DNA from 4 places in the Herbaspirillum sp. CAH-3 genome. Region 4 is predicted to be linked to each of the others. Evidence: predicted binding sites of a transcription regulator. Region 4 holds the regulator's gene; each other region holds the start of a gene.

Region 1 (7,545 bases), on a different contig from region 4:
GCCCGGACGCTCTTGGACGCCCGGGCATCAAACCGTAGCAGGTCGGCTTCCACGCCCGCCTGGCCACGGTCAACAAACAAGCTTCAACCGGCCGCACTCATCCGACACACCGCAGCGACAGCCCGCCATCGACAATCATGTCCAGCCCCGTGATGTAGCGCGCGCGGTCGGAAGCCAGGAACAGCGAGGCATGCGCCACGTCCCACGCATCCCCCATGAAGCCCATCGGGCATTGCGCATTGCGCTTGGCGCGCATTTCCTCGATGTCGCCCCCATAGGAAGCCTTGAGCGGCTCGCGGATCATCGGCGTATCCATCATGCCGGGCAGCACGCAATTGGCGCGGATGCCCATGGGCGCATACTGCATCGCCACGTTCTTGGTGAAGGCCAGGATCGCCGCCTTGGTCGCCGTATAACCCAGGTAGGGAAAACCGATCCAGCGCAAAGCCGCCATCGAGGAGATGTTGACGATGGCGCCCTTCCCCTGCTTTTCCATGATCGGCAGCACATGCTTGTGCGTCAGGAACAGGCTGGTCTGGTTGACCGCCACCAGCCGGTTCCAGCTTTCTTCGCTGGTCTCCACCGGCCCGCCCACCTCGGCGATGCCGACATTGTTGTGCAACACGTCGACCCGCCCGAAATGCGCCATGGCCGCGTCCGCAATGGCTTTCACATCGGCACTGCGGGAGACGTCCGCCGCCAGCACTTCACACTCGCCGCCTTCACTGCGGATGATCTCCTGGGTCTCCAATGCCGCTTCGATGCTGCGATCCACCGCCAGCACCCGGCCGCCCTCGCGCGCATACAGCACGGCGGCGGCCTTGCCGTTGCCCCAGCCCGCGCCCACCGAACCGGCACCGGTGACGATGATGGCCTTGCCTTGCATGAGCTTGTCCATCGGTGTCCCCTCAGATTTCCAGCACGCCACCAGCGACGAAACCGCCATCGACCGGAATCACGTGGCCGGTGATGTAGGCAGATTCTTCGGCCGCCAGATAGCACACCGCCGAGGCGATCTCATCGGTGGTGCCATAACGGCGCATCGGGACCAGGCGGTAATAGCTCTCGCGCGTCTGCTCCGAATGCATGGCCTGGGTCATGGGCGTATCCACCGGACCGGGTGCGACACTGTTGACGGTGATGCCGTACTGCGCCAGCTCGATGGCCATCTGGCGCGTGAGCCCGATGACCGCCGCCTTCGAGGTGCCATAGGCCGTGCGGCCGGCGCCGGCGCGGATGCCCGAGATCGACGAGATGTTGACGATGCGCCCCCATCCTTGCTTGACCATCAGCCGCGCCGCATGCTGGCCCGCCAGCAGCACGCCGGTCACGTTCACGTTCATGGTCTGCAGCCAGTTGTCGAGGGGATAGTCGAGGAAGGAATACGTGCGCGCCACGCCCGCATTGTTGACCAGCACGTCACAGCGTCCGTAATCCTTCTCGATGTGGGCGAAGGCCTGGGCAATCGAGTCCGCGCTACCGAGATCCATCTGCAGCGCAGCTGCGCGATGCCCGGCAGCCACCAGCGCATCGGCGGTCTTGGCAGCCGCTTCCAGGTTGATGTCGGCCACCAGGACGGTGTGCCCCTTGGCGGCCAGTTGCGTGGAAATGCTGGCGCCGATGCCCATGGCTCCGCCCGTCACGAGCGCCACGCGGGCGCCGCTATCATTGCGATTCATATTGTCTCCGTGGATGGAGGCGGCCCCGCAAGGAGGTGGGGCCGCCGTTTTTAATTCGTCGTTGGCAGGTCAATCATGGAGGCTTCCCGATCGCGCGCAAGACTGATGCGGGGATCAGAGGAAACCGATGGAAATCCAGGGTACGAAGGCCACCACCAGCAGCGCCACCACCAGCGCGGCCAGGTAGCCCCAGACCCGGTTGAAGACGCCATCCGGCGACACCTTGCCGATGGCGCAGGCGGCGTAGAAGCCGACCCCGAATGGCGGGGCGAACAGGCCGATGCCCATGGCCAGGATCACCACCATCGCATAGTGCACGTCATGCACGCCCAGCGAACGCGCCACCGGGAACAGCAGCGGCCCGAACAGCACGATGGCGGGAATTCCCTCCAGCAGGCTGCCCAGCACGATGAAGATGACGATGGTAATGAGCAGGAACCCGGCACCGCCGCCCGGCACGCCCTGCATCAGCGCCACCAGCTTGGCCGAGAAGCCCGACTGCGTGAGTGCCCAGGCCATCGCGGTGGCCATGCCGATGATGAGCAGGATGGCGCCCGACAAGGCCGCCGATTCGATCAGCATGGGATAGAGCCGCTTGAAGTTCAGGTGCTTCAGGAACAGGTGCATGATCAGCCCGACCACCACCGTATAGGCCACGCCGATGGTGGCTACTTCGGTGGCCGTAGCCACGCCTTCGATGACGGCCACGCGGATGAGCATCGGCAGCGCCAGCGCAGGAATGGCCGCAATCAAGGTCTTGACGATCAGCGAAACCGGCGCGCGTTGCACGTCCGGCATCGGCTCGCGGCGCGCACGCATCCAGCACACGACCGCAATGGCGATGGTGGCAATGGCCGCCGGCATCAGGCCGCCAATGAACAGTGCCGTGATCGAGACGCTGCAGACCGCGCCGATGGTGATGAGCACCAGGCTCGGCGGAATGGTCTCGGTCATGGCACCCGAGGAGGAGAGCAGCGCCACCAGTTCTTCCGGTTTGGAGCCGCGCTTTTTCATCTCGGGGAACAGCGCCGGGGCGATCGCTGCCATGTCGGCCGCCTTGGAACCGGAGATGCCGGAGACCAGGAACATCGCCCCCAGCAGCACGTATTGCAGGCCACCGCGCACATGGCCCAGCAACGCGGCCATGAAGTCGATCAGGGTCTTGGCCAAACCCGACATTTCCAGCAAGGAGCCCAGCAGCACGAACAGCGGCACCGACAGCAGGATCAGGCTGGACATGCCCTCATCCATGCGGCTGACCACGATCATCAGCGGTGCCGTGGTGGCCAGGGCGAGATAGGCCATGGTGGCCGTACCGAAAGCGAACGCGATGGGAATGCCACCGGCCACGCATACGCCGATCAGCAGTACGAAGAACACGATCAGGTTGTAATTGCCCATGCCCAGCAGCATGGGCTTGGCCAGCCACAGCGCACCCGCGATCACGGCCACCACGGCCAAGGCGGAGAGCAGCAGGCGCATCGTCGTCATGGCCGCCATGCGCGAGACTGCGGCCAGCAGCATCAGGATCGCGCCGACCGGCAAGGCGGCGGCGCGCAGGCCATCGGGAATTTCCAGCGCCGGCGTGGTGATCGGCATCTGCTCGACCGCATGGTCCACGGCCGGATGGATCACCATCAGCACGAAGATGCAGACCACCAGCGCCGCCACCGTTTCGAGCCACACGCGGCCCTTCTCGGAACACTTGTTGATGATGGCGGTGAGCCGCATGTGTTCACCGCGATCCAGGGCCAGCACGGCACCCAGCATCGACAGCCAGATGAAGAGGATCGAGGCCAGTTCATCGGACCACACCAGGGGATCATGCAGCGCATAGCGATAGATCACGCCGGTCAACAGCACCACGGTTTCGGCCACCACCAGGGCGGCGGCCACGGCACCGACCACGTGCATCACCATGCGATTGAATGCGACCAGCGCGCGCGCAGCCGGGTTCATGTTGACCGGGGCGCGGTAAGTCATTGCAGCTTCCATCATCAAGCTCCAGCGAAATGGATTCAGGGCGGGAGCGCAGCCCTCATTGCGAGGGCCACGCTCCGGCGCACGGGCTCATGCGGGGATGAGCCCCGGCAAACGGACCGTTCAGGCCAGCTTGCCGGTGTACTTCTCCAGCAGGGTCCAAGGCTCGTCACCGAACTTCTTTTTCCACTCGGCATAGAAGCCGGCGCTGCGCAGCTTGGCGCGGAAGGAATCGGCGTCGGCATTGTTGAAGGCCAGGCCCTTGCCCTTCATTTCATCGACCAGCGAATCGTTGAGCTTGCGCACGTCGGCGCGCTGGTTCATGGCGGCTTCGTTGATGAGGCGGGCCATCAGGTCCTGCAGGTCCTTGGGCAGGCGCTCGAAGGATTTCTTGTTGCCCAGGAACCAGAAGCCATCCCACATGTGGTTGGTGATGGAGCAGTATTTCTGCACTTCGTAGAGCTTGGCGGTAGAGATGATGGCCATGGGGTTTTCCTGGCCTTCCACGATCTTGGTCTGCAGGGCCGAATAGACTTCGGCGAAGTTGATCGAGGTCGGTGCCGCGTCGAAGGCTTTGAACATCGAGGTCCACAGCGGGCTGGGCGGCACGCGCAGCTTCATGCCCTTGAGGTCGTCGGCCGCCTTGATGGGCTTGGTGCTGTTGGTGATCTGGCGATAGCCGTTGTCCCAGATCTTCTCGAAGGCGAACAGCGTCGACTTGGCTTCGATCTGCTTGCGCACGTGCGCACCCAGCTCGCCATCCATGGCCGGCCAGACCTGGCTGTAATCCTTGAAGGCGAAGCCGATGCCGGAGATCTGCGCGGCCGGCACCAGCGTGCCAAGGATCAGCGGCGAGAGCGTGAAGAAATCAATCGCACCCGCACGCACCTGCGAAAGCATGTCGGTGTCGGTGCCCAGCTGGTTGTTGGGGTAGAGCTGCAGTTCGATGCGGCCCTTGGATTGTTCGGCGATGGCAGCGGCCATTTCCTTGGCGCGCGCATTCATCGGGTGGGTGACCGGCAGGTTGTTGGCGTACTTGAAGGTGAACTCGGCCGCATGTGCGGACGTCGATACCAGGCCGGTAGCGGCGGCAGCCGAGGCCACCGAGGCGGTCTTCAGAAAATGGCGGCGCGTGATCTTGCCAGTGGATTGTTCCATCTGCTTGTCTCCTGTCTGTCTGTTTGTAATTTTGAAATTTGCTGAATCCGGCGCTACAGGGCTTGCTGGATCGGGCGTGCAGCTCCCTGTTCCGGGTGGTCAACACTGCCTGTGCCTCGACAGAGCAAATTGGATGCCAAGCCCCCCTATCCTCCTTGGTCGGCATGGCCTCGCCCCGCTCCCTCAACGGCACTGCGCCTGTATTCTCTGCGATAAGGGCGGGCCTGTACAAGCACGCAATCATCGCCGCCCTCATTTATTTGCGTGCAGCGGGGCTGCGACACCTGTCGCAGGAGTGTCGCCGCACTGTCGCAGGAATCGACACCTGTTCATGCTGCTCACCGGCAATAGTGCTGCCTGCCGGCTGCTGCAGCGCAATGATTTACGTTAACGTAAAGTACGTGCTATCTTCATGCGGTCGGCGGGCACGGCCCTGCCCTGTTCCATTTTTTCCTGCATGTCGGGAATGAGCGGGCCGCCTGGCGAACACATCAGCACGCATCAACATCAACAACAAAGCGAGACCCGGCGCGGCTTTGCGCCGGCACTCTCAGGAGACGGGCAAGATGCAGGCCGGCACCTGGCGCGATGGCGCCATCACCGGCTGCGCGATGCCGAGGCAAGGGACCTTCGACACCGGCTGCATGCGGTGGCGCAAGCGGTCCTGCGCGTGGCACCGATTTTGCATATTGCCCCTGTGTGTAACGGAGCGACCCCGCTCCATTGACCCCGTGATTACGGACACAAGGACAACCCCATGACTGTTTCTGCATCCTCACCCTGCATCACCGGCTGGAACCATTCGCAGTTCGGCAAGCTCGACGGCATCGATCCGGAAGTGCTGATCGGCCAGGTCGCCAAGGCCGCCATCGAACACGCCGGGCTGCAACCGGAAGACATCGACTCGGTGCACTTCGGCACCTTCAATGCCGGTTTCCTGTACCAGGATTTCCCTTCTTCGCTGGTCCTGAACACGCTGCCGCAGCTGCGCTTCAAACCCGCCACGCGCCTGGAGAATGCCTGCGCCACCGGTTCGGCGGCCATCCATTCGGGCCTGCAGGCGATCAAGGCCGGCGAATCGAAACACGTGCTGGTGATCGGCTTCGAGAAGATGACCGAACTGGCCACCGCGCAAGTGGGCGAGGTGCTGCTCAAGGCCTGCTACGCCAAGGAAGAGGCGGGCATTCCGGGCGGCTTTGCCGGGGTCTTCGGCAAGATCGCACAGAGCTACTTCGATCGCTTCGGCGACCAGTCCGATGCGCTGGCGATGATCGCGGCCAAGAATCACAAGAACGGCATGGTCAATCCCTATGCCCACATGCGCAAGGATTTCGGTTTCGATTTCTGCCGTACGGTCTCCGACAAGAACCCGTACGTGGCCGGTCCGCTCAAGCGCACCGACTGCTCGCTCATTTCCGACGGCGCAGCTGCCCTGGTGATCAGCGCCGCCGATGTGGCCAAGTCCATGCCGCGTGCCGTGCAATTCCGCGCGGCGGTCCACGTCAATGATTTCCTGCCGCTGTCGCGCCGCGACCCGACCCGCTTCGAAGCGGCCGAGCTGGCCTGGAAGAAGGCGCTGGGTCAGGCCAGCCTGAGCCTCGATGATCTCTCGCTGGTGGAAACGCACGACTGCTTCACCGTGGCCGAGCTGCTGGAATACGAAGCCATGGGCCTGGCCCCGCACGGCCAGGGCGCGCGCGTGATTGCCGAAGGCATCACCGCCAAGGATGGCAAGCTGCCGGTCAATCCCTCGGGCGGATTGAAGTCCAAGGGCCACCCGGTCGGTGCCACCGGTGTCTCGATGCACGTGATGGCGGCCATGCAGGCGTCCCATGACGCGGGCGACATGCAGATCGCCAATGCGCGCTATGCCGGCGTGTTCAACATGGGCGGCGCAGCGGTGGCCAACTATGTGAGCATTCTGGAGCGTGTGAACTAACAATGCGGTAGCAGCAGCGGTGCGCAATCCTGTCGTTGAAGGGTGGCGCGCCGCATGAAGTGATGTGCAGAAAAACAGAACAAGGCAGCACGCCAATTTCCATCAGAATTCCATTAGAAGAATCGGGACGAGTGAGACGATGTTAAGCAAAGTGATGAACCTGGGCCGCCTGCTCTCGGACGTGGCGCGCCGTTTTCCGGAAGAACCCGGACTGATCCTGGCACAAGGCGCAGCCGATGGCAGCGACCGCCTGATCCCCTGGCGCGAGATCAATGCCCGCGTCGATGCGCTGGCCCACGCCCTCACCCGGCGCGGCGTCAAGAAGGGCGACAAGATGCTGGTCCACTCGCGCAACAACCAACAGATCTTCGAGAGTGCCTGGGCTGCCTTCAAGATGGGCGTGGTCTGGGTGCCGACCAATTTCCGCATCACGCCACCCGAGGCCGCTTATCTCGGCCAGTCCAGCGGCGCCTGCGTGATGCTGTATGACCGCGGTTTCGCGTCGTATGTCGACGCGGTTAAATCCGCCTCGCCGGCACTAGAACACGTGGTGGCCCTGGCCGACGCACGGCCGGGCGAGCTCGATTACGAAACGCTGGTAGCCGGAAGCAGCGGCGAGTCCTTCCGCGAGGCTGAAGTCGATTACGACGATCCGCTCTGGTTCTTCTACACCTCCGGCACCACCGGACATCCGAAGGCGGGCATGCTCTCGCACGGCCAGATGGCCTTCGTGGTGACCAATCACCTGGCCGACCTGATGCCGGGCCTGACGCATCAATCGCGCTCGCT
Region 2 (7,545 bases), on a different contig from region 4:
GGTTGATCGAAATTGCGCAAACAAGCGCAAGACAGCGGAATCAAAAACCGGCGCGTTGGAGCGGCGCGCCGGCAAACACCTCCCCTGCCCGGTCCACGGGGACCGGGTGAGGATCAGATCGGGATGTCGCCAAGGCCCGCAGATCAGCGGGCCCAGCAAGCGTCGTTCAGGCGGCGGCCACCGACACCGGTACGCCCACCACTCCCGCCAGTGCAGCGGCAATGGCGGCGGCCGGGCTGACCGCGCGTTCATGCTGTGCATGGACCTGTGCGGCGGGCCGTTCGACGGCCAGCGGACGCGCAGCGAACAGCGGACGCACTGCCATGTCGGCCACGTGGGCATAGGCCTCGATGTAGGCACGGGTCGGGCCGGCCCAGTCGCAGTCGATGCTCATGGCATTGCGCTGCACGCTCTGCCAGCGCTCGGTGTCGCTGTAGAGGACGAACGCGCGGGCCACGGCGTGCTGCATGTCGGCGGCGGTCTCGCCCTCGAAGAGCACACCGGTGGCGTGTTTCGGGTCAAGATCGGCATCGCACACGGTGTCGACCAGGCCACCCACGCGCGAGCCGATGGGGACGGCGCCGTAGCGCATCGCGTAGAGCGGCGTGAGACCGAAGGGTTCGAAACGGGTCGGGTGCAGCAGCATGTCGCTGCCGGCGTGCAGGGCATGGGCACGACGCTCGTCGTAACCGATATGCACCGCGATGCGGCCGCGATAGCGCTCGGCCAGGCCGAGGAAAGCGGCTTCGTAATCATGGTCACCGCAACCCAGGATCACCACTTGCAGGCGCGGATGGCGCTCCATGATGCCAGGCAGCGCTTCAATGACGACGTCGGCCATCTTCTGGTGCGACATGCGCGAGCCCAGGCCCATGACGGGTGCAAACGGATCGATCGGCAAACCGAAGAGCTTTTGCAAATCGCGCTTGCAGGAAGCCTTGCCCTTCATGTTGCCGACGCTGAAGTTGCGGGCGATCAGCGGATCATCGGCCGGGTTCCAGAGTTCGGCATCGATGGCGTTGGGGATGGCGCGCAGGTCCAGCTTGCGGAAGGAGAGAATGCCATCCATGCCGCAACCGAAGCGCGGCGTCATGATCTCTTGCGCATAGTTCTTGCTGACGGTGGAGACGCAATCGGAGAAGCGGATACCGGCCTTGAGGAAGGACAGCTTGCCCCAGTACTCCACGCCGTCGCCAGTCAGCAGATGCTCGGGAATCCCGATCTGCTCGGCAGACTCCAAAGCAAAATTGCCCTGGAAGGCCAGGTTGTGAATGGTCAGCATGGTACCTACATGATCCAGTCCGCGCAGCTTGAGCAGGCAGGGAATCAGGCCGGCATGCCAGTCGTTGGCATGTACCACATGCGGCACCGGCAGGCTGGTCTCGCCGGCGCAGATGGCCACGGCCGCGTGCGACAGGTCGGCGAAGCACAGCGCGTTGTCACTGAATTCGACACCATCGGTATCGACATACGGATTGGCACCGCGCTGGCGGAATCGCGCCGTATCCAGCAGCAGCGCCGGGACGTCGGTACCGGGGATTGTGCCGCGCAGGAGCCGGCCGGCGCCACCGGGCAGACCGTGCTTCAAGCCGATCTGTACCGTGTCGCCGAGGTTGCGGACCGCCTCCGGATAGGCGGGCATGAGGATGCTGGCATCAATGCCGACTTTGCGCAGCGAAACGGCTAGCGCGGTGATCACGTCGGCCAGGCCACCGGTCTTGACGAGCGGTACGGCCTCTGAGCTGACTAACAGAACTCGAGCTTGCAAGATGGACCCCTAATGGTTGAAAGCACCTGAGATGGAAAGCACCCTTGGCTCGTCGCATCGCATGGGTTTTCGTCTTTGCCGCAGCTTGATCTGCAGGCCAAGGCGAAAACCTGTCCTTGTTGTTGTGATGGCTGGACAGTCTTTTGAGCGCCGATGATTACGTTATACGGATCGCCAGAGCCGCTCACTATCGGACAGCGGCCTGAGATGGCGTAGGATGAATCCTACTGTTGCAGCGCGGCGAAAAAGTGCCAGCGTGAGCGCAGCAAGGCGCAAAGAAAAGCACGCGGCCGGCGCTCGCGCGCCGGCCTGCGTTGATCGGTCATGGTAGAGCTGGCTACGTTGCGCTGCCAGATGAGCTGGGAAAATGGCTAAATGATTTCCCCGCACAAGCTGCAGACGTCATCACGGGAATGCGCCGCGATTCCGGCTTCAGGCGCAGGCGAAGAGTCCTCAGCGAAGAGTCCTCAGCTTAGTCAGCGGGCCTGGCAGCGGCAAATTGAATCTCGCTATACGTGCGCGAGTTTCATTGTGTGCCTGCATCCCTCATCCGTGGCAGGCACCTGCGACAGATGCGAGGGATGCGAGAGAGCCCATCAGGTCTCGACGCGGAAGCCAATCTTCAGCCCGACCTGGAAATGGCCGATGCTGCCGTTCTCCACATGGCCACGGCACTGCGTGACCTCGAACCAGTCCACATTCTTGACCGTCTTGGCGACGTCGGCGATGGCATTGCGGATGGCATCATCGGTGCCGTTGGGCGAACTGCCGACCACTTCGATGATCTTGTAGGTGCTGGAATTGTCTTGCTTGCGCTCGGTCATGGGGACTCCTTCCATTTGGGTTGGCTCATGCAGGGATGAGGCGAACGCATAGCCTAGACCGTCGCTTTGGCAGCCGGCATCGGCCAATGCCAGCAGCTTGCGTAGGACAGCATGTGAAGAGCAGATCGGCAGGCGGGAAGACAGCCTTGCCGTTTTTGCCCTGCAGCAAATCAATCTCCTGCTGAGGCCCCGATTGCCATCCCACAAGGATTGCCAGGCTTCAACACTGCACGTCCTCCTACAAAAAATTAAGCCGCACAACACCTGTTGCAGCGCACCCAAAACGGCTAATATTGCATCATCTGGCTTGCCAAAACGTTCATATAACTGATGGCTGCCCTGCCCGCACTGGTGCCTTGCTGCGGGCCTGCACGAGATTTTCATCGCTTGGAGATCATCATGTCGCAACTCAACCCCGGCCTGACCGCCCCTGCTCCCGCAGGCAACCCCGTGAAGGTCATCAGCGCACCGCCTGAAGACCTGCAACATGTCAACGACGACGCCGCTGCTGCCCGCAACCTGACCGCCATCCGCATTCGCGGGCAACTGGCAGAGCTTGACGCGGAACGTCAACCGTCCTGAGTGTCTCCTCAGGTTGGGCGTGAAGCCTGAAGCTTCATGCCCGTTACGGCCGGAATCATGAAGGGCGCCATGCCCTGAGCGATTCCGGCCGTTTTCTTTTGTTTTTCTTCACTGCCCCTGAAACCGCCGTCCCGGGCTACCGCAAGCCGAGGCGCCTGGCCAGCCGGTTCAGGTTGGCGCGGTCCAGTCCCAGCTCCCGGGCGGTGGCGGCCAGATTTCCTTCGTGCCGCGCCAGCGCTTCACCCACCAGCTTGCGTTCAAAGCGTTCCACAGCGTCGCGCAAGCCCCGGGTTGGCTCCGGCTCCGGCTGCGCACGTGTGCCTTCCTGGGGCGGCAGCGCCGAAGTGATCGCGGGCGGATGCTCCAGTTCCAGTGCTGCCGCATCGAGCGTCAGGATGCTCGGCCGAACCGGCTGCGAGGCCAGTGCCCGCAGGGCGCTACGGCCGATCAAGTGCTCCAGTTCGCGGATGTTGCCGGGCCAGGGATAGTCCAGCAGCGCGCGCTGCGCATGGGCGGAGAGGCGCAAGCTGGACAGCCCCAGCCTTGCCCGGTTCTGCTCCAGGAAATAGCCCGCCAGCAGCAATACATCGCGCCCGCGCTCGCGCAGCGGTGGTACGCGGATCGGGAAGACCGAAAGCCGATGATAAAAATCCGCGCGGAAATGCCCGCGCTTGACCTCCTCGGCCAGGTCGCGGTTGGTGGCGGCGATCAGGCGTACATCCACGCGGTGCTCGCGATCCGAACCGACCCGCTGCAACTGTCCGCTCTGCAGCACCCGCAGCAGCTTGGCCTGCACGGCCAGCGGCAATTCCCCCACCTCATCCAGGAAGAGCGTGCCGCCATCGGCCATCTCGAACTTGCCGCGCCGGTCTGCCACCGCGCCCGAGAAAGCGCCGCGCACGTGGCCAAACAATTCACTTTCGACCAGGGTATCGGGCAACGCAGCGCAGTTCAGGCTGATCATGGGCTTGTGGGCGCGGGGCGAAGCGGCATGCAGGGCATGCGCCACCAGCTCCTTGCCGGTGCCGGTTTCCCCGGTGACCAGGACCGTCATGTCGCTGGGGGCGGCCATGCGGATCTCGTCCATGAGCTGCAGTTGGGCTGCGCTTTGCCCGATCAATTCCCGCTTGCCCTGGCTTTCTTCCAGCCCCAGCCGGTAGGCCTCGGCACGCTGGCGCGCCTGTTCTCCGGCTTGCGCCAGGTCGTCGATGCGTTCGGCCACGTTGACAGTGGCCGCCGCGAGGGCCGCAAAGGCCTGCAGCGAGGCCATGTCCACCCCGTCAAAGCGCCCTGCCCCCAAGGCATCGAGCGTGACCAGCCCCCACGGACGCCCATTGACCGAGAGCGCGCAGCCCATGCAGTCGTGCACCTCCAGCGCACCTGAATTCGCATCATTGAGGCCATCGACCAGTCCGTCGTAGGGGTCGGGCAGGCTCGAATCGGCCGGAAACCGCGTGGGCGAAGCATTGGCCAGCAGTACCCCAAAGCGCGGATGGTCGGCAATCCGGAAACGCCGGCCCAGGGTATCGCTGGAAAGGCCGTCGATGGCCAGCGGTACCAGCAGGTCGCCGTCCAGTCGCAGCAGCGCGGCGGCGTCGCAGGGAAACAGCGTGCGCAAGGTGTGCAACAGCCGGCGATAGCGCTCGCGGTCATCGATCTGGCGCGAGAGATCGGCCACCAGCGGGAGCAAGGCATCAAGCAGGACTTTGGAAGTCACTTTGACTCCATCAATTGAAATGAAAGGTCATTATGACATAGGTCATATCCACACGGACGCATCGCAAGTCATTGATTTTATTGGGATCGATGCATGGCATGCCTTTTGTAATAAGGAGGTAACCGGATCCACCGGCCCATCCACTCTCCAGAAAGGTCCAGCATGCTTACCGATGCCCAACTCGCCATCGTCAAATCCACCGTCCCCTTGCTCGAATCGGGCGGCGAGGCGCTGATCACGCATTTCTACAAGATGCTCATGCGCGACTATCCGCAGGTGCATCCCCTGTTCAACCGCGCGCACCAGGCCAGCGGCGACCAGCCGCGGGCACTGGCCAATGGCGTGCTGATGTACGCCCGCCATATCGATCGCCTGGAAGCCATGGGACCGCTGGCCGCGCAGATCGTCAACAAGCACGTCGCCGTGCAGGTGCTGCCCGAGCACTACCCCATGGTCGGCGACTGCCTGCTGCGCGCCATCCGCGAAGTGCTGGGCGCCGAGATCGCCACCGATGCCGTCATCGATGCCTGGGCGGCCGCCTATGGCCAGCTGGCCGACATCCTCATCGGCGCCGAGCGCCAGCAATACGACGCCAAGGCGGCAGCACCCGGCGGCTGGCGCGGGGCACGCAATTTCGTGGTCACGCGCAAAGTGGCCGAGAGCGAGGAAATCACGTCCTTCTACTTCATGCCCCAGGATGGCGGCGCCCTGCTGGACTTTGAACCGGGCCAGTACATCGGCCTGCGCATGGTGGTGGACGGGCTGGAACAGCGCCGCCAGTACTCGCTGTCGGCGCCGCTGCGCCAGGACGGACAGCCGCTGCAATACCGCATCAGCGTCAAGCGGGAAGCCGAGGGCAAGGTCTCGCGCCATCTGCACGAGCAGATCCATGTGGGTTCGGTGGTCGAACTGTTCCCGCCGGCCGGCGACTTCACACTCACGGCCAGTGACAAACCGCTGGTGCTCATCAGCGGAGGCGTCGGCATTACCCCGATGATGACCATGCTGGCGGCAGCACTGCCAACCGGTCGCCCGGTACATTTCATCCATGCGGCACGCCATGGCGGCGTGCATGCCTTCCGCCGCCAGGTGGAAGAACTGGCGGCGCAACACCCGCAGCTGCGGGCGCATTTCTGCTATGAACGCGCGCGCGCCGGCGATCCCGCCCCCTATGCCACCGGCTTCATTGATGCGGCCCTGCTGGAGCAATGGCTGCCCCAGACGCGGGACGTGGACGCCTACTTTGTCGGGCCCAAGCCCTTCATGAAAGCCATCAAGCGTGCGCTGGGCGGGCTGGGGGTACCGGCGGCGCAGAGCCGATATGAATTTTTTGGACCCGCCGCCGCGCTGGAATGAGCCGCAGCTCGCTCTCCCTCAAACCAAACAGGAAGCATCATGAATCTGGACAAGTATCGCCGCGAACACGCCGACATCATCGGCCACGTCAGCACCCTGCGCACGCTGTGCGCCCACGGCATCGCCGATGAGGCGGCAGCGATTGCCCGTGAGGTCATCGCCATGAGCTCGGTCATCAAGCTGCATCTCTCGGTGGAGGATCGCTATCTGTACCCTTCCATGCAGCAGGCTACCCCCGCCCTGGCCGCCAAGGCCAGGCTTTATCAGGAGGAGATGAAGGACATTTCAGCGCAGTACGGCCAGTTCTCCCGGCGCTGGAATGACGCGCAGTCCATCGCGGAGCAGCCTGAAGCCTTCCGGGCCGATGCCAATCGTGTCCTCAAGCTGCTGTTCGACCGCATCGGGCGTGAGAACCGCGACTTCTATCCGATGGTGGAAGCCGCCTGAGCGCGTTATACCCGGCCGGCAGGTGGGGCGCCTGCCCCGCCGGCCGAGGCCTCGCGGTTTCTCCCGAAACCATTTATAAAATAAATCGTGTGATACCTGACCAATCCGTCCTGAATTGATCTTCGACAAGTTTTCCGCAATGCAGCAAATGCTATGCTGGGCGCTCCCCCTCCTCCTCCGAAAGACCGCCATGAGCGAAAAGCTGAGCGCCGAGCGCCACACTCCCGATGAATTGACCCAGGAACTGGAAGCACTGGACCTGGAGATCGTTCGCTGCGCCGTGATCTGCCAGGTGCGGCTGTTCGATCCGGGGGTACTCAATCAGGTCATGGACAACAACGAGCTGGTCTGCGGCCAGCCCCATCCGACCGCCTTCCAGAGCCTGCGCGGCCTGCTTTACCTGCATTTCGACATGCACCGCCAGCTGGCGCAGACCTATGGCGCCGATGACGCCGAGCACATCATCCAGCGCGTGCATGAACACCTGCGTCCGCGCATCGGCGAGCAGCTGGGCTCGCTGTTCGACGCCGGCCGGCATCCTCACTGATCAGGCGACCAGCCGCTCGCCCAGCGGGCGGCCGGCGGCGAAATCATTGAGGTTGGCGATGGTGGTCTGCATGATCTGGCCGATGGCTTCCTCGGTGAAGAAGGCCTGGTGGCCGGTGACAATGACGTTGGGAAAGGACACCAGGCGCTGGATCACGTCGTCGGTGATGATGGTCGAGGACAAATCCTGGAAGAACAGGCTGGCTTCCTGCTCATAGACATCGATGGCCAGGCCGCGCAGCTGGCCGCTCTTCAATGCGGCGATCGCGGCTTCGGTATCGACCAGCCCGCCACGGCTGGTATTG
Region 3 (7,545 bases), on a different contig from region 4:
GACCATCGATGCGATGCGCCTGTCCCGCGGCATCGATGAAAGTCCAGTCGCCTTCAGAGACTGCGTCACTGAAGGCCAGGCGCGGCAGGCGCGACAAGGCTTGCGGCGTGCCAGGCAGGCCATGCTGCGCGATCAGTTCGGGAGAGGCACAGGCGATCATGCTGCAGGGTGCCAGACGGCGCGTGACCAGTTCGGGATCGTCGAGCTTTCCGATGCGGATGGCCACATCCACGCCCGCATCGATCAGGTCGACATAGCGGTCGCCGAGCACGACCTCGACGTTGACCTCCGGGTGATCCGCAAGATAGCGCGCAATGACCGGGCCCAGATGCATGGCGCCGAAGGTCACCGGCACGGCCACGCGCAGAACGCCCCGTGCGGTCCCTTGCGCCGCAGTCGCTTCGCGGTTCGCCTCTTCGAATGCCGCGAGGATCTGGCGGCAACGCGCATAATACGTCCGGCCTACCTCGGTGAGGCTCAGGCGGCGCGTGGTACGTTGAAACAGGCGGGCACCCAGCTCCGCCTCGATCTGGCTGACGTGCTTGCCCGCCATCGCCGGCGACAGCGCGAAGCGCCGGGCCGCCCCGGCAAAGCTGCCTTCCTCCACTGCGGCCACAAAGACATTGAGGCTCATCAGTTTGTCCATGCGCCCCCTATTCGATCATCAGAGTGTCGACTGTGACTAACAATTCGCCAATTATAAATTTTTCGCATGGAATCTACCATTGACTCTCCCCCATCACAAAGGAGCAGACACATGCATATCGAAACCAACGGAACACGCATCCACGTTGCCCAGCAGGGCAGCGGCGAACTGGCGCTGGTGTTCCTGCATTACTACGGCGGCTCGTCGCGGACCTGGGATGCGGTAGCTGCGCCGCTGGCGCAGCGATGCCGCATCGTCGCCACCGACCATCGCGGCTGGGGCCGCTCTGCAGCGCCCGCCGAGGGCTACCGGATTGCCGACCTGGCCGCCGATGCCGAGGGCGTCATTGCCGCCTTGGGACTGCAGCGCTATGTCCTGGTGGGCCACTCCATGGGTGGCAAGGTGGCACAGCTGATGGCTTCGCGCCGGCCGCACGGGCTTGAAGGGCTGATCCTGGTGGCACCATCTCCGCCCTCGCCCATGCTGCTTTCGGCGGAACAGCGGGCCATGCTGGCAGGCGCCTACCAGTCGCGCGAATCGGTGGAGTTCGTGCTCGACCATGTATTGACCGCAAAGCCCCTCACGGCCGCGCGCCGCGCACAGGTCATCGAGGACAGCCTGCAGGCTGCACCCCAGGCCAAGCTCGCCTGGCCCAACGTGGCGATGGCGGAGGACATCACGGCCGATGTCGCTGCCATCGAAGTCCCCACGCTGGTCATCTCGGGCGAGCAGGATCAGGTCGACAGGATCGCGACGCTGCAGGCAGAGCTTTTGCCGCGCATTCCCCAGGCCGCCCTCCGCGTCCTTCCTGGCGTGGGCCACTTGTCACCGCTGGAAGATCCGGAGGCGGTGGCGCAGCTCATTGAGGGTTTCATTGACGCACTGCCCAAGGCGACTCGGCAATAAGCGACGCTGGGCAGGCAAGGCTTTACTGCCCACGCACCAAAATGCAGCCGACTACAACCGACCGGCACCGACATGCACGGAGTTCGTGCATGTCGGTGCCTGACGCATAGCTGACGCACCGAAAAAGTCTTTTCAAATCAATGCACTGCGCATTTCCCACCAAAATGGAACGGAAATTGCTTTAGTCGTGGCTTTCACGCATTTCCTTGCACACTTTTTGGGAGATTTTCTGGTGGACGATCACAAAAACGGCGCAGACGCCCTCTTCATCCTGCTGGGGGCGATCATGATCCTGGCCATGCATGCCGGCTTTGCCTTCCTGGAACTGGGGACGGTGCGCAAGAAGAACCAGGTCAATGCCCTGGTGAAGATCCTGGCTGACTTTGCGGTATCGACCATCGTCTACTTCTTCATCGGCTATTACGTGGCCTATGGGGTGAGCTTCTTTGCCGGCGCCGAGACGCTGGCCGAGCGCAGCGGTTTCGAGCTGGTGAAGTTCTTCTTCCTGCTGACCTTTGCGGCAGCCATCCCGGCCATCATCTCCGGCGGCATCGCCGAGCGTTCCAAATTCAATCCGCAGTTGATCGCCACGGCCGTGCTGGTGGGCCTGGTCTATCCCTTCTTCGAGGGCATCGCGTGGAACCAGCACCTGGGCGTGCAGGCCTGGCTGGCGACCACCTTCGGTGCAGAGTTCCATGATTTCGCCGGTTCCATCGTGGTCCACGCCGTGGGTGGCTGGATTGCGCTGCCGGCGGTCCTGCTGCTGGGTGCACGCCGTGGCCGCTACAGCAAGGAAGGCGCGGTAGCAGCGCATCCGCCGTCCAACATTCCTTTCCTGGCCTTGGGCGCGTGGATCCTGACGGTGGGCTGGTTCGGCTTCAACGTGATGAGTGCGCAGACCCTGGACAAGATGAATGGCCTGGTCGCCATGAATTCGCTCATGGCCATGGCCGGCGGTACGCTGGTGGCGCTGCTGATGGGCCGCAACGATCCCGGCTTCGCCTACAACGGCCCGCTGGCCGGCCTGGTGGCGGTATGTGCGGGCTCGGACCTGATGCATCCGCTGGGCGCGCTGGTCACCGGCGGCATTGCCGGGGCGATCTTCGTGTGGATGTTCACCCGCACCCAGAACAAGTGGAAGATCGACGACGTGCTGGGCGTGTGGCCGCTGCACGGCCTGTGCGGCCTGTGGGGCGGACTGGCGGCGGGTATCTTCGGGCTGCAGGCCTTGGGCGGACGCGGTGGCGTGTCGTTCATGTCGCAGCTCATCGGCAGCCTCATGGGGATCGCCATTGCGGCAGCGGGCGGATGGATCGTCTATGGCTTGCTGAAGAAGGCGGTGGGGATACGGCTGGATCCGGAGCAGGAGTTTGAAGGGGCCGACCTGGCCATTCACAAGATTTCCTCCACGGCGGAGAGGGAGGCCAGCTGGTGAGCCGATCAACAAGAATGGAGTCTGCATTTCCGAAATAAGGCCTGTCAACCCGATGAAAGCCAGTCGGACTCATCGATGCCGTATCAAAAGCACAGTGGCAACAGCGTCAGCGCCAATGAAAAGGCCACCATTGCGGTGGCCTTCTCAATATCAAACAGTAATCGTAGCGATGTCCGCAATTGGTGGCAGAAGCGCTCATCGCCAGCGCATTGCGGACATCTTTTCCATTGAGGCCAAGCGTCGCGCCTGAGTTTCACTGCACAACGCGACTCACTGCTCCACCGCGTCGACAGAAGATCAAAGTAGCGGTGAGCCCACATAGCGCAGCGAAACTCATCCAAAGTCCGGGCGACGCTTTATTGGCCGTCACATCGATCAGATACGTGGAAATGGCGGGTGTAAATCCCCCAAAGACGGCGGTTGCCAGGCTGAAGGCGAGTGAGAAGCCTACCACTCTGACGTTCACAGGCATGACCTCCGTCAGCGCTACGACCATGGCACCGTTATACATCCCGAAATAGAAAGAGAACAGCAGCAACACCGCAAGCAGGTGTCCAAAGCTGGGGTTGGCCACCAACCACGACATCGCGGGATAAGCTGTCAGCAGCGCAAGCAAGGAAATGCCGACCAGAATAGGTTTGCGGCCAATGCGGTCGGATAGTGCACCACCAATCGGCAGCCAGACGAAATTGGACAATCCCACGAAAAGCGTCACCAACAAACTGTCGCCCGCTCCCAAGTGCAGCACGCTGCGACCAAAGGTTGGTGTGTAGACGGTGATCAGGTAGAAAGTGGTGGTCGTCATCGCGACAAAGAGCATCCCTGTGAGCACCGTACGCCAATTCTTGACCATCGAATGAAACACCTCCTGGATATCAGGATGGTGACGACGCGCCTGGAACTCGCCGGTCTCCTCCAGGGTGTTGCGCAACATGAAGATAACGGGAATGATCGCGCAGCCGATCAGGAACGGGATACGCCACCCCCATGCCGTCACCTCCTCTGGAGAAAGCCAGTGGTTCAAGCCGAATCCCAGCGCAGCCGCCATCACGATGGCGACCTGTTGGCTAGCCGATTGCCAGGCAGTATAGAAGCCCTTGCGGCCAGGGGTGGCAATCTCCGCCAGGTAGACCGATACGCCACCCAGTTCCGCCCCGGCCGAGAAGCCTTGAAGCAAGCGGCCGATCAGCACCAGCAACGGTGCGAACAAACCGATTGATGCGTATCCCGGCACCAGCGCAATGAGCACCGTACCGCTCGCCATGATCGAGAGCGTGACAATCAAGCCTTTGCGGCGGCCCACCTTGTCGATGTAAGCACCCAATATGATCGCACCCAGCGGCCGCATCAAGAAACCGGCACCGAACACCGCGAAAGTCAGCATCAGGGACGCGAATTCGTTATCGCTTGGGAAGAAAATCCTGGAGATATAGTTTGCGTAGAAGCCAAAAAGGAAGAAGTCGAATTGCTCCAGAAAGTTTCCACTGGTGACACGCAGTACGGCGCCGATTTTTGACGAGGGTCGAGAACCTGCGCCATCCCTATTGGTGTCTTTTATGGTCATTGTATTTGCCTCCAAATATTTTATAAGTTATGTCACGGGTCTTTTCATGAGCAGAGCTGACGCATCACGCAAACTGGCCGTGTCAGGCATTTAGTCGTCGCTTAGTTTTAATGAATTCGGTTGGCGCTTCTCGATTGCCCACTTGAGAAGAGCAGCACTTCTGAAAATGCCATGGGCGAACTTCCCATAGGGCAAGGTGACGAACAGCGCCATGACTGCGCCCAGGTGCACACACAAGGTCAGCGGCAGTGCGGGGGTTCCGCGCGAGAGCATCAGCATCAGGCCGCTCGCTGCCGTAAGGAACAGCAAGGCGATGAAACCGCGGTCCATGGGTTTCTGCGCTGTATCCCCCTGCAACGGGTGGCGGCGCAAGTTCAAAGCAAACAAACCGGTAGTGCCGATCAGCAGAGAAACGCCACCTGAGATGCCCAACAGCTTGGGCAAACTGGTGAAGCCGTAGGGTGCTTCCCAGCCGAACAGATAGTGGTACAACGTCGCCACGCTGGTAGCCGCCAGGCACAGCAGGAAACCGTAAAACGTGAAATGGTGAAAGCGGCGCCGCGCCAACGTAAAACTGTCATTGGCGTTGTTGCACCCTTCCCCATGTCCGCCGTCCAGGAATTTCAGTCTCAGCACCTTGTCTGCGGCGTCTCCCACAGCGTCCGCCGTAGCGGCTCCCGGTGAGATGTCTTTCCAAAAACGCCGCACACCCAGGCTCAGACTCAGTAGTGCAAGCAAGAAGATTGGCGCGAACAAACCTGCCATCAGCTTGTGCGGAAAAATGGAATAAAAATTGGCGCCGGAAGGTGCGCGCAACAGCGAGCCCTGCAACCAGGCGGCAAGCATCAGGAACAGTGTCAATCCCGCGACCAACGCGAGCGCGAGGAACAGTCCGTTACGCTTGTATAGCGCCCCAAGAGCAGGCGGCCAGGCATAGTCGGCATAGGTCTCAACGCGCACCTTGGCCATGGCCTGCGGTACATTGACGGCGAATTCATGCGGCGGTGCGTACTGACACGCATGCAAACAGGCACCACAGTTATGACAGAGATTGGCAAGGTAATTGATGTCAGCCTTGCCAAATTCCAGCCGCCTCGTCATTGCCGGGAACACCGCGCAGAAGCCTTCACAGTAGCGGCAGGAATTGCAGATCTTCATCTGGCGCTCGACCTCGGCCTCCTTCGCGCTCAGGATCGGGATCACGGCATACCCCCCTGAGGCCTGCTCGCAGGCTTGTCGGGTCAGGGCTTCAAGCTGTTGCATGTTCAACTCTCTTTGCGGCAGCGGCCGCCTGCGTGCCAGCGATGCGTCCGAAGGCCGTACCGATGGCCATGCCAACGCCGGCGGTGTATCCCTTGCCAAGCACATTGCCCGCCATCATTTCCCCGGCCACGAACAGATTGGGACTGGGTCGGCCGCCGAAGTGCACGGCGGCATGCTCATTGACCTTCAAGCCCAGGTAAGTGAAGGTGACACCAGGTTTGAGGGCATAGCCATAAAACGGCGCCGTGCTGACGGGGCGCGCCCAGTGCGTTTTTGGGGGAGTGAGACCTTCAGTGCGGCAGTCATCGAGCGCAGTGTGGTCAAAGTGGCCAGGACGGCAGGCGGCATTGTAGTCGTCCACTGTCTTGATGAAGGCCTGCTCGGGCAGTCCGAGCTTCTGTGCCAATTCGGGAAGCGTGTTGGCTGTGGTGCCAGGAAAGACCGGCGGCATGAAGCGGCCAATGGCTGTCTGGTCGATGATGGAGTAGCTGATCTGACCTGGCTGCTGCGCCACCAGGCGCCCCCAAATGGCGTAGCGCTTGGGCCAGAAGTCCTCCCCTTCGTCATAGAAGCGTTCACCGTCACGATTGACGACCACGCCAAGCGAGACGCAATCGATCCGCGTGCAAATGCCGCCGTCATAGAGCGGCGCGCGTGCGTCGATTGCCACCATATGGGCTTGTGTCGGGTCGCCGATCGCATCGGCCCCGGCATTGATCATGTATTTGAGCAGCACGCCTTCGTTGAAGCGCGTGCCGCGAATCAGGAAATTGTCGGAGGGCCATTCGCCACGGGCGTTCTGGCCCCAGGCTTCGCGCAACCATGCGCGATTGGATTCGAAGCCGCCTGCCGCCAGCACGCAGCTTTTTGCGGTGATTCGTTCACCCTTGGCAGTGCGCACGGCAGCAAAGCGGTCGCCATCGAGTTCGACGGACACCACCGGTGTATCGTAGCGGATCTGTACGCCCAGTCTTTCTGCGCTACGGAAGTAGGCATTCACCAGGGCTTTGCCTCCGCCCATGAAAAAGGCGTTGGTACGGGCTACATGCAGCGCACCAGACAGTGGTGGCTGGAAATGCACGCCATGCCGGCGCATCCAGTCGCGGCAGTTTGACGATGCCACGATGGCGATGCGTGCCAATTTTTCATTGGTGATTCCGCCGGTGACTTTGAGCAGGTCCTGCCAGTATTCCTCTTCGGGATAGGCGTCGACCAACACGTCCTGTGGCGCGTCATGCATACAGCGCAGGTTGCGCGTGTGCTGAGAATTTCCACCACGCCATTCACGTGGCGATGCCTCAAGCAGCAAGACGGATGCGCCTGCTTCCCGGGCCATGAGCGCCGCACACAGTGCCGCATTGCCGCCTCCAACAACCAATACGTCTACCATCGCTTGCCTCCGTTTCAAGAGGCGATTCTAGGTGGACCGTATCAGCTTCGGTAGTCGTCAGCCCGACAAGCCGCGTTCATGATTCGTGAAGACTTGCTCCCAACCAATGGGACCCGGTCAATAGTTCGCGCACGACGTCCCTCAGCACGATGCGGGTAGCCAATGCAGCCGGCGACAATTCATCCTCTGGCAGGCTGGCCAGCAAATTGGTCCGACGCACTCCCTTGTCGGCCACCTGTACGAGCCGAACTTCGGATCCGTGGAGACGCGAGGCCGCGGCGCCGGGCTGAATCGTCGCTGCCAGCCCCGTCCGGACAACGTCCATGAGGGTCGCCAAGCCA
Region 4 (7,545 bases):
TCCGAGCGTGTGATCCACCATTTCTTCCATGGAAGCAGGGCGCTGGTAGAAGCCGGGCAGGGGCGGGAAGATTACGCCGCCCATTTCCGTGACGGACGTCATGTTGCGCAGATGGGCCAGGTTGAAGGGGGTCTCGCGCACCATCAGCACCAGCCGCCGGCGTTCCTTGAGTACCACATCCGCTGCGCGGGTGATGAGGTTGTCGGACAGGCCATGCGCCACGGCGGCCAGCGTCTTCATCGAACAGGGCGCCACCACCATGCCGGTGGAGGCGAAGGAACCGCTGGCGATGCATGCGCCGACATCGCGCACGTTGTGCACCACATCGGCCAGCGCTTCCACATCCTTGCGCCGCATGTCCAGTTCCTGGTGCAGGTTGAGCACGCCGGCTTCGGACACCATCAGGTGCGTTTCCACCTGGCCGTGCTTGCGCAGATGCTCCAGCAGCCGCACGCCATAGATGGCCCCGGTGGCGCCGGTGATGGCCACGATCAGGCGCTGGCGTGGCTGGTTGGGAGAACTGGTCATGCGTCAGCGAGGCAAGTAAAACTCAGCCCTTGATCAGGGTCTGCAGTTCGCCCGACTCGAACATCTCGGTCATGATGTCGGAGCCGCCGACGAATTCACCCTTCACGTACAGCTGGGGAATGGTCGGCCAGTTCGAGTATTCCTTGATGCCCTGGCGCACGTCCGGGCTTTCCAGCACGTTGACGGTGACGATGTTCTCGGCGCCGCTGGCCTTGAGCAACTGGATGGCCTTGCCGGAAAAGCCGCATTGCGGGAACTGTGCAGTGCCCTTCATGAACAGCACCACGGGGTTTTGGGTCACGGTTTCTTTGATCCAGGATTGGACGTCGCTCATGGCTATGCCTTTAAAAATGGGATTGCCGACATTATAGGGAAAAGCCGGCCGGCGCGTTGAAAACGGGTAAGGTCCGCCCGGCCGTCTGACCGGGCAGGAAATTGCATCACGGAAATGATTTATATCGTATGCAAGTTCTCGTATCGAAGATGAGGGTGACGTGAACACATTCAAGCAGCAGGCTCCTGCATCATGTTCAGCGACGGCTGTGGAAAAGTTGCCTTGCGCAATGATTTATATTTTTTCCACAGGCTTGCGCCAGTTCGGCGGCCATCAATGAAAAAGGGCGCTTGCGCGCCCCTTCCTCATGAAATTCGGCTGGCTTTCTCAGCAGCGTTGCGGCTGCGAGGCGGCTTGCCGAGGGTGTCCTGGCTTATGCCGCTCCGGCCACCGCATCCTCCGGCGTTTCGTCCGGCAGGCGCTTGGCCATGGAGTGATGTTCCTGCAACTTGTCCTTGTGCTTGATGACCTGGCGATCGAGCTTGTCGATCAGCGTGTCAATGGCAGCGTAGAGGTCGTGTGCGATGCTTTCCGCATGTAGATCCTTCCCCTTGATGTGGACGTTGATTTCCGCTTTTTGGCGCTTTTCCTTTTCTGTGAGTTTATCTACGCTCAGGATCACGCTGACGTCGATCACGTTGTCGAAATGGCGCTTGATACGCGAGAGCTTGCTTTGCACGTATTCCCGGATGGCGGGGGTCAGTTCGAGGTGGTGTCCACTGATGGTCAGATTCATACAAGACTCCTATCGTGAAGTCACTGGAGGTTCGTGCAATCGATCCTGCTGCAGCTGTACCACGGGCACGGTCTTCGTGTCGGATGGCGCGGGCATCAGTCGGATGCTTGCCTGAACACAGCAACGGTACTGCAGAAAAACTGAGGAAAAACTCAGAGGGACTTGCGGAGATTGACCGGCGGAATCTTCAACACTTCGCGGTATTTGGCGACTGTGCGTCGCGCGACCACCATGCCTTGTTCTGCCAGCATATCCGCAATCTTGCTATCGGATAATGGGGTCTGCGGGTTCTCGGCTCCTATCAACTGTTTGATCAGCGCCCGTATCGCGGTGGAGGAAGCTTCGCCTCCGGTTTCAGTCGCGACGTGGCTACCGAAGAAGTATTTCAACTCAAACATTCCATGCGGAGTGAGCATGTATTTCTGAGTCGTCACGCGAGAGATGGTGCTCTCGTGTAGACCCAGTGTATCAGCAATTTCACGCAGCACAAGGGGGCGCATGGCGACTGCCCCATGTGAAAAGAAGTTTCTTTGACGTTCCACAATAGCCTGCGCGACGCGCAAAATTGTATCGAAACGTTGCCGCATGTTCTTGATGAGCCACTTGGCTTCCTGCAACTGCGACGACAGCGAACCTTCGCCCTTGGCTTGCTTCAATGCACTGGCATACATCGCATTGACGCGCAGCTTGGGCATGACCTCATGGTTGAGCATGACCTGCCAGCCGGTCTTTGTCTGCTTGACAATCACATCCGGCACCACATAGTCCGAGGCATCGCGCGCGAATTCGGCACCCGGGTGCGGACGGCATTGGCGGATCACGGCCTGGGCTTCACGCAGGTCTTCGTCATCGCAATCCAGGGCCTTCTTGATCTTGTTGAAATCGCGCTGGGCAAACAGCGGCAGGTAATCCTCAACGATCCTCAGCGCCAGCTTGCGGGTGACAAAGGGGATCTTGGGCAGGCGGCGGATTTGCAGCGCCAGGCATTCACCGGCACTGCGTGCACCCACCCCCGCGGGATCCAGGCTCTGCAGGAGCTTGAGCGAAATGGACAGCTCTTCCATGTCGATGCCCAACTCTTCAGGCAGGCGCGCGTGGATGTCTTCCAGCGGTTCTTCGAGATAGCCGCTTTCGTCGAGCGCATCGGTGAGCAGCTCCAGCAGCGCCCGATCGCGCAGGGTGCGCGCGGTCACGCGGATCTGTTCCAGCAGGTGTTCGCGCAGGGTCAGTTCGTGGGCTTCGAGTTGCGGACGGGCATCGTCGTCGTCCGGCGACTTGCCGCTGCGTGCGACATCGTCAAAGCTCCAGTCAGCATCGCCGGTGACACCGTTGTCGGGATTGTTGTCCTGGTACTCGAAACTGGAATCGCCATCTGCCGCCGCCGGTGCGGCCTCGCCGCTGCCTTCCCCGGGCGCCTCGGCCACACCGCTGGAGGGCGAACTGGAGACGGCGCCATCGGCCAGCAGGCGCACCGAATTGTCGAGCGCATCGTCCAGGCGTTCCAGCAGGGGATTGTCGGAGAGGATCTGTTCCAGTTCCTGGTGCAGTTCCAGCGTCGACAGTTGCAGCAGCCTGATCGACTGCTGCAGTTGCGGCGTCAAGGCGAGGTGCTGCGAGGTACGTAACTGGAGCGACTGTTTCATCTGTCTTTCTGGAAGCGGCGTGGCCCGCTGGTTGCACTGCCTGTCGTTGCGTAAAGTAAGTTGCCTGCTTACATGCGGAAGTGTTCGCCCAGGTACACGCGGCGCACCGATTCGTTGGCGATGATCTCTTCCGGATTGCCGCTGGCCAGCACCGTGCCCTGGTTGATGATGTAGGCGCGGTCGCAGATGCCCAGCGTCTCGCGCACATTGTGGTCGGTGATGAGCACGCCGATGCCGCGTTCCTTCAGGAAGCGCACGATGCGCTGGATCTCGATCACGGCAATCGGGTCGATACCGGCAAAGGGTTCATCGAGCAGCACGAAGCGCGGATCGGTGGCCAGTGCGCGGGCGATTTCGACACGGCGACGCTCGCCGCCCGAGAGCGACAGCGCCTGGCTATCGCGCAGCTTTTCGATCTGCAGTTCGTGCAGCAGGTTGTTGAGGCGGCCTTCGATTTCATCGCGCGAGAGCGGCTTGCCGTCTTCCTGGCGCAGCTCGAGCACGGCACGGATATTGTCTTCCACCGTCAGCTTGCGGAACACTGAGGCTTCCTGCGGCAGGTAAGACAAGCCCATGGTGGCGCGCTTGTGGATGGGCATGCGCGAAATGGATGCGCCATCCAGGTCGATCTCGCCGCCATCGGAGGGCACCAGGCCCACGATCATGTAGAACGAGGTGGTCTTGCCGGCACCATTGGGGCCAAGCAGGCCGACCACTTCGCCGCTGCGCACTTCCATCGAGACATCGCGCACCACCTGGCGCGCGCCATAACTTTTCTTCAGGCCGCGAACGACCAGCGAGCTGGCTGCCATCGTCATTGGCCCTTTCCGTTGTCGCGACGCGGGGCAGGCTGCGCGGCGTTGTTCTTGCCGGACGGCTGGGCCGCCGGGGTGGCCGGTGCGGTGCTGCCAGCCGGCGGCGGATTCTTGGGCTGGATCACGGCGGTGATGCGGCCCGCGCCGGGCTTGCTCTCGCCGCTGGCGGTATTGTTCACGGAGTAGAACTCCGCACGGCTGTCGTAGGAGATGAATTCACCGTTGACTTCATCGGTGATGCGATCACCATCCATGCGCTGGATGTGCGCGCGCTGGAACAGTTTGGAGACTTCGGTCTGTTCCGAATATTCGATCCGCTCGGCCTGGCCTTCGATCCACAGGTTGGGACCGCCGTCGCGCTTCTGGCGGAAGTTGGCCAGCGACCCGGGAGCCGCGTACAGCACGGCGTTTTCATAACCGTACTGGTCGGTCGTCAATACCACCCGGCCGGCCTTGATGATGAGCGTACCGCGCGTCATGACCACGTTGCCGGTGAAGGTCTTCACCTGGCGCACATCGTCATACACCATCTGGTCTGCCTCGATGTTGGTGGGCTTGGTGGAGTCCGCCTTCTCGGCGTTGGCCACGCCGCACACGGCAGCCAGCATCAGCATGGGCAGAAAGAGTGAGCGTTTCATTGGTTTCCTGTCTGGTCGGTTCTTGGCGTTCTTGTCCCGGTCGCTACCGGGTTATCGTTTCTTCGGGGTCGGCTCGTAATAGCCGCGTACATTGCCGAACAGCTGCACCACCTGGGTGGCGTTGTTGGCCACCATGCCCACGCCGTTCAGGCGCGTGGTGCCCATGGTCATGGCCACCGGCTTGTCGGTCTTGACGATTTCATCGTCGGGCAACAGCAGCAGGTATTCCGATACCAGGTGCATCTGCTCGCGCCCCTTGTAGGGCGCGCGTATCGCGTTGGCGTTGCCGTACATGTGGATCTGGGTCTGGTCGTCCGTCACGCGTGCGGTATCGGAGTAGAGCTCCATGGGCGCCTGGGCCTGGTCCAGGTTGTGCACGACCGGCTTGGTGATCTCGAAGGAATCATCCGTGGGGAAGTGCACCATCTTCCTGCCCGAGACGTCATAGCGCGGCAGGCCGGTGGGGCCCATCCTCACGTAGCTGAAGTTTTCCAGGTAGTAGTCGGGCTTGCCGCGCGGACGCTGCACCGGCTGCTTGTCGCCCGCTGCGCGCATGGCCTGCATCACCCAGAAACTGCCCAGCGCTGCGCCGATCAGGATCGCCAGGATCACCGCCACGCGGATGCGCTCGGCCTTGCGTGCCCCGCTGTGCCCGCTCATGCCAGGTACGGCGCCAGCGCCGCCTCGTAGTTGCCTTGCGCGGCCAGGACCAGGTCGCAGATTTCTCGCACGGCGCCATTGCCGCCGGTGGCCTGGGTGACGTAGTCGCTGCGCGACTTCACTTCACGATGGCCGTTGGCCACGCAGGCCTTGAAGGCCACGCGGGTCAGGACCGGCAGGTCGATGATGTCATCCCCCAGGTAGCCGCAATCCTGCGGACCCAGCTGCACCTGCTGCAGCAATTGCTCGAAAGCCTGGCGCTTGTCGTGGATGCCCTGGAAGACATGGGCGATGCCCAGGTCGCGCGCCCGGCGCAGTACGAAGGGCGACTGGCGCGCAGTGATGATGGCGGCGGCCGTACCGTACTGCTGCATCATCTTGATGCCGTGGCCATCGAGGGCGTTGAAGCGCTTGAAGGCTTCACCCTCATCACCATAGAACAGGCCGCCATCGGTGAGCACGCCGTCCACATCGAAGATCATCAGGCGCACCTGCGCCGCCTTGGCGAGCGCGGCGGCGGGCAGGGTGCTGGCGAAGGCTGGCGCATTCATCAGATCACCTTGGCACGCGTGAGATCGTGGATGTGCAGCGCGCCCGTGAGCACGCCGGCCGCATCGGTGACCAGCAACTGGTTGATGCGGAATTGTTCCATCAATTGCACCGCATCCACTGCCAGCTGGTCCTGGTTGACGGTCTGCGGATTGGCATGCATCACGTCTGCAATGCAGAACTTGGCGAAGTCCTGGCCACGCTCCAGCAGGCGGCGCAGGTCGCCATCGGTAAAGACGCCGACCGGGCGGAATTGCTCATCCACCACGGCGGTCATGGCCATGCCCTTGCGGGTGATCTCCATGAGCGCGGCCGACAGGGACACATCCGGACGCACGGCAGGAATGGCCTCGCCACTGCGCATGACATCGCGTACGTGGGTCAGCAGGCGGCGGCCCAGGGCGCCCCCGGGATGCGAGCGGGCAAAATCTTCCTCGACGAATCCGCGTGCGTCCAGCAGCGACACCGCCAGCGCATCGCCCATGGCCAGCGCGGCCGTGGTGCTGGCGGTAGGCGCCAGGTTGAGGGTACAGGCTTCCTGGGCCACGCCCACGTTGAGGTGCACGGCCGCAAGCTGCGCCAGGCTGGACTGGTCATTGCCGGTCATGGCAATGATCACTGCGCCCATGCGCTTGATGATGGGGACGATGGCCAGCAGCTCGGCCGTTTCGCCGGAATTGGAAATGGCGATGAAGACATCGCGCGCGGTCACCATGCCCAGGTCGCCATGGGCGGCTTCAGCCGGATGCATGAACAGCGACGGGGTGCCGGTAGAGGCCAGGGTTGCAGCCATCTTGCGGCCGATGTGGCCGGATTTGCCGATCCCGGAAACCACCGCTCGCCCCTCGCACTGCAGCAAGACCTCTACGGCCTGGGCCAGGGGTTCGGCGCTGTCGTCGCGCAGGCGGTTTTTCAGGGCCAGGATGGCATCAGCTTCGATCTGCAGGGTCTGGCGTGCCAGTTCGATGGCACGGCGGGCAGCCCCGGCCGAAAAAGATGCAGGCGTGGTTTTGTCATCGGTTACACTCATAACCGAAGTATAAACGAATTAGCAAAGCAAAAAACTTGCCAGATGTAAGGGAATGCTGCCGGATTTGATGTGAAGTGCAGCTTTGCGTCGCGCCGCAGCGCCGCAGCCACGGGGGATTCCGGCCTGCACCAAGGTCGGGCGCGGCATCGCAACAGACGGGGAAAGCCCACGATCGTAGTGAATAACTCTGCTGTTGTTGCGCCACAGGTATGAATTCTACGGCGATCAAGCCCGCCGCTGCCCGAGGTTTTCCTTCACGTTCAATGCTGGCTGCATGAACTGCCTCTTGCTGGTGCGTTGCCAATTCATTCACATCGAACCCCGCCGAGCCCGGCGGCTTTTGACAAGAAACTCGACAGCAATGTTTTCCGGACTGGAACTGACCCTTTTCCTTCTGGCCGCCGCAGTGCTCGGCGTGGTCGCCTTCCGCATGATGCAGTTGCCGCCCATGCTGGGCTACCTGGTGGTGGGCATCATCATCGGCCCGCACGGCCTGGCCTTCGCCGAAGACAACGAAACCACCCATGCGCTGGCCGAATTCGGCGTGGTCTTCCTGATGTTCTCCATCGGGCTGGAGTTTTCGCTCTCCAAGCTCTCGGCCATGCGCCACAT

Evidence for each region. The regulator sigma-54, encoded in region 4, starts transcription at its own class of promoters, with help from an activator protein. The targets are predictions, from matches to a motif close to TGGCANGNAANCTGCTTT.
Region 1: the regulator sigma-54 is predicted to act here: its motif matches at 5,489-5,506, upstream of FYB76_RS04740 (acetyl-CoA acetyltransferase).
Region 2: the regulator sigma-54 is predicted to act here: its motif matches at 4,986-5,003, upstream of hmpA (NO-inducible flavohemoprotein).
Region 3: the regulator sigma-54 is predicted to act here: its motif matches at 1,718-1,735, upstream of FYB76_RS07585 (ammonium transporter).

Annotation. Positions count from the first base shown of each region.
Region 1 covers NZ_VSWE01000003.1:69,341-76,885, reverse strand. The annotation lists gene FYB76_RS04760 (SDR family NAD(P)-dependent oxidoreductase) at 98-898, opposite strand; gene FYB76_RS04755 (SDR family NAD(P)-dependent oxidoreductase) at 909-1,679, opposite strand; gene FYB76_RS04750 (TRAP transporter large permease subunit) at 1,794-3,677, opposite strand; gene FYB76_RS04745 (TRAP transporter substrate-binding protein) at 3,783-4,817, opposite strand; gene FYB76_RS04740 (acetyl-CoA acetyltransferase) at 5,575-6,756, shown strand; gene FYB76_RS04735 (acyl-CoA synthetase) at 6,878-7,545, shown strand, end outside.
Region 2 covers NZ_VSWE01000005.1:228,922-236,466, forward strand. The annotation lists gene glgA (glycogen synthase GlgA) at 167-1,768, opposite strand; gene FYB76_RS08445 (dodecin) at 2,365-2,592, opposite strand; gene FYB76_RS08450 (hypothetical protein) at 2,992-3,174, shown strand; gene norR (nitric oxide reductase transcriptional regulator NorR) at 3,311-4,891, opposite strand; gene hmpA (NO-inducible flavohemoprotein) at 5,054-6,247, shown strand; gene FYB76_RS08465 (hemerythrin domain-containing protein) at 6,287-6,694, shown strand; gene FYB76_RS08470 (hypothetical protein) at 6,885-7,241, shown strand; gene FYB76_RS08475 (2-hydroxyacid dehydrogenase) at 7,242-7,545, opposite strand, start outside.
Region 3 covers NZ_VSWE01000004.1:332,113-339,657, reverse strand. The annotation lists partial or broken gene FYB76_RS07595 (LysR family transcriptional regulator) at 1-646, opposite strand, end outside; gene FYB76_RS07590 (alpha/beta fold hydrolase) at 758-1,552, shown strand; gene FYB76_RS07585 (ammonium transporter) at 1,785-2,987, shown strand; gene FYB76_RS07580 (MFS transporter) at 3,241-4,551, opposite strand; gene tcuB (tricarballylate utilization 4Fe-4S protein TcuB) at 4,642-5,814, opposite strand; gene tcuA (FAD-dependent tricarballylate dehydrogenase TcuA) at 5,801-7,204, opposite strand; gene FYB76_RS07565 (LysR family transcriptional regulator) at 7,281-7,545, opposite strand, start outside.
Region 4 covers NZ_VSWE01000010.1:165,548-173,092, forward strand. The annotation lists gene FYB76_RS14660 (UbiX family flavin prenyltransferase) at 1-528, opposite strand, end outside; gene grxD (Grx4 family monothiol glutaredoxin) at 551-862, opposite strand; gene hpf (ribosome hibernation-promoting factor, HPF/YfiA family) at 1,236-1,598, opposite strand; gene FYB76_RS14675 (RNA polymerase factor sigma-54) at 1,751-3,241, opposite strand; gene lptB (LPS export ABC transporter ATP-binding protein) at 3,310-4,059, opposite strand; gene lptA (lipopolysaccharide transport periplasmic protein LptA) at 4,056-4,694, opposite strand; gene lptC (LPS export ABC transporter periplasmic protein LptC) at 4,746-5,354, opposite strand; gene FYB76_RS14695 (HAD family hydrolase) at 5,351-5,905, opposite strand; gene FYB76_RS14700 (SIS domain-containing protein) at 5,905-6,933, opposite strand; gene FYB76_RS14705 (cation:proton antiporter) at 7,295-7,545, shown strand, end outside.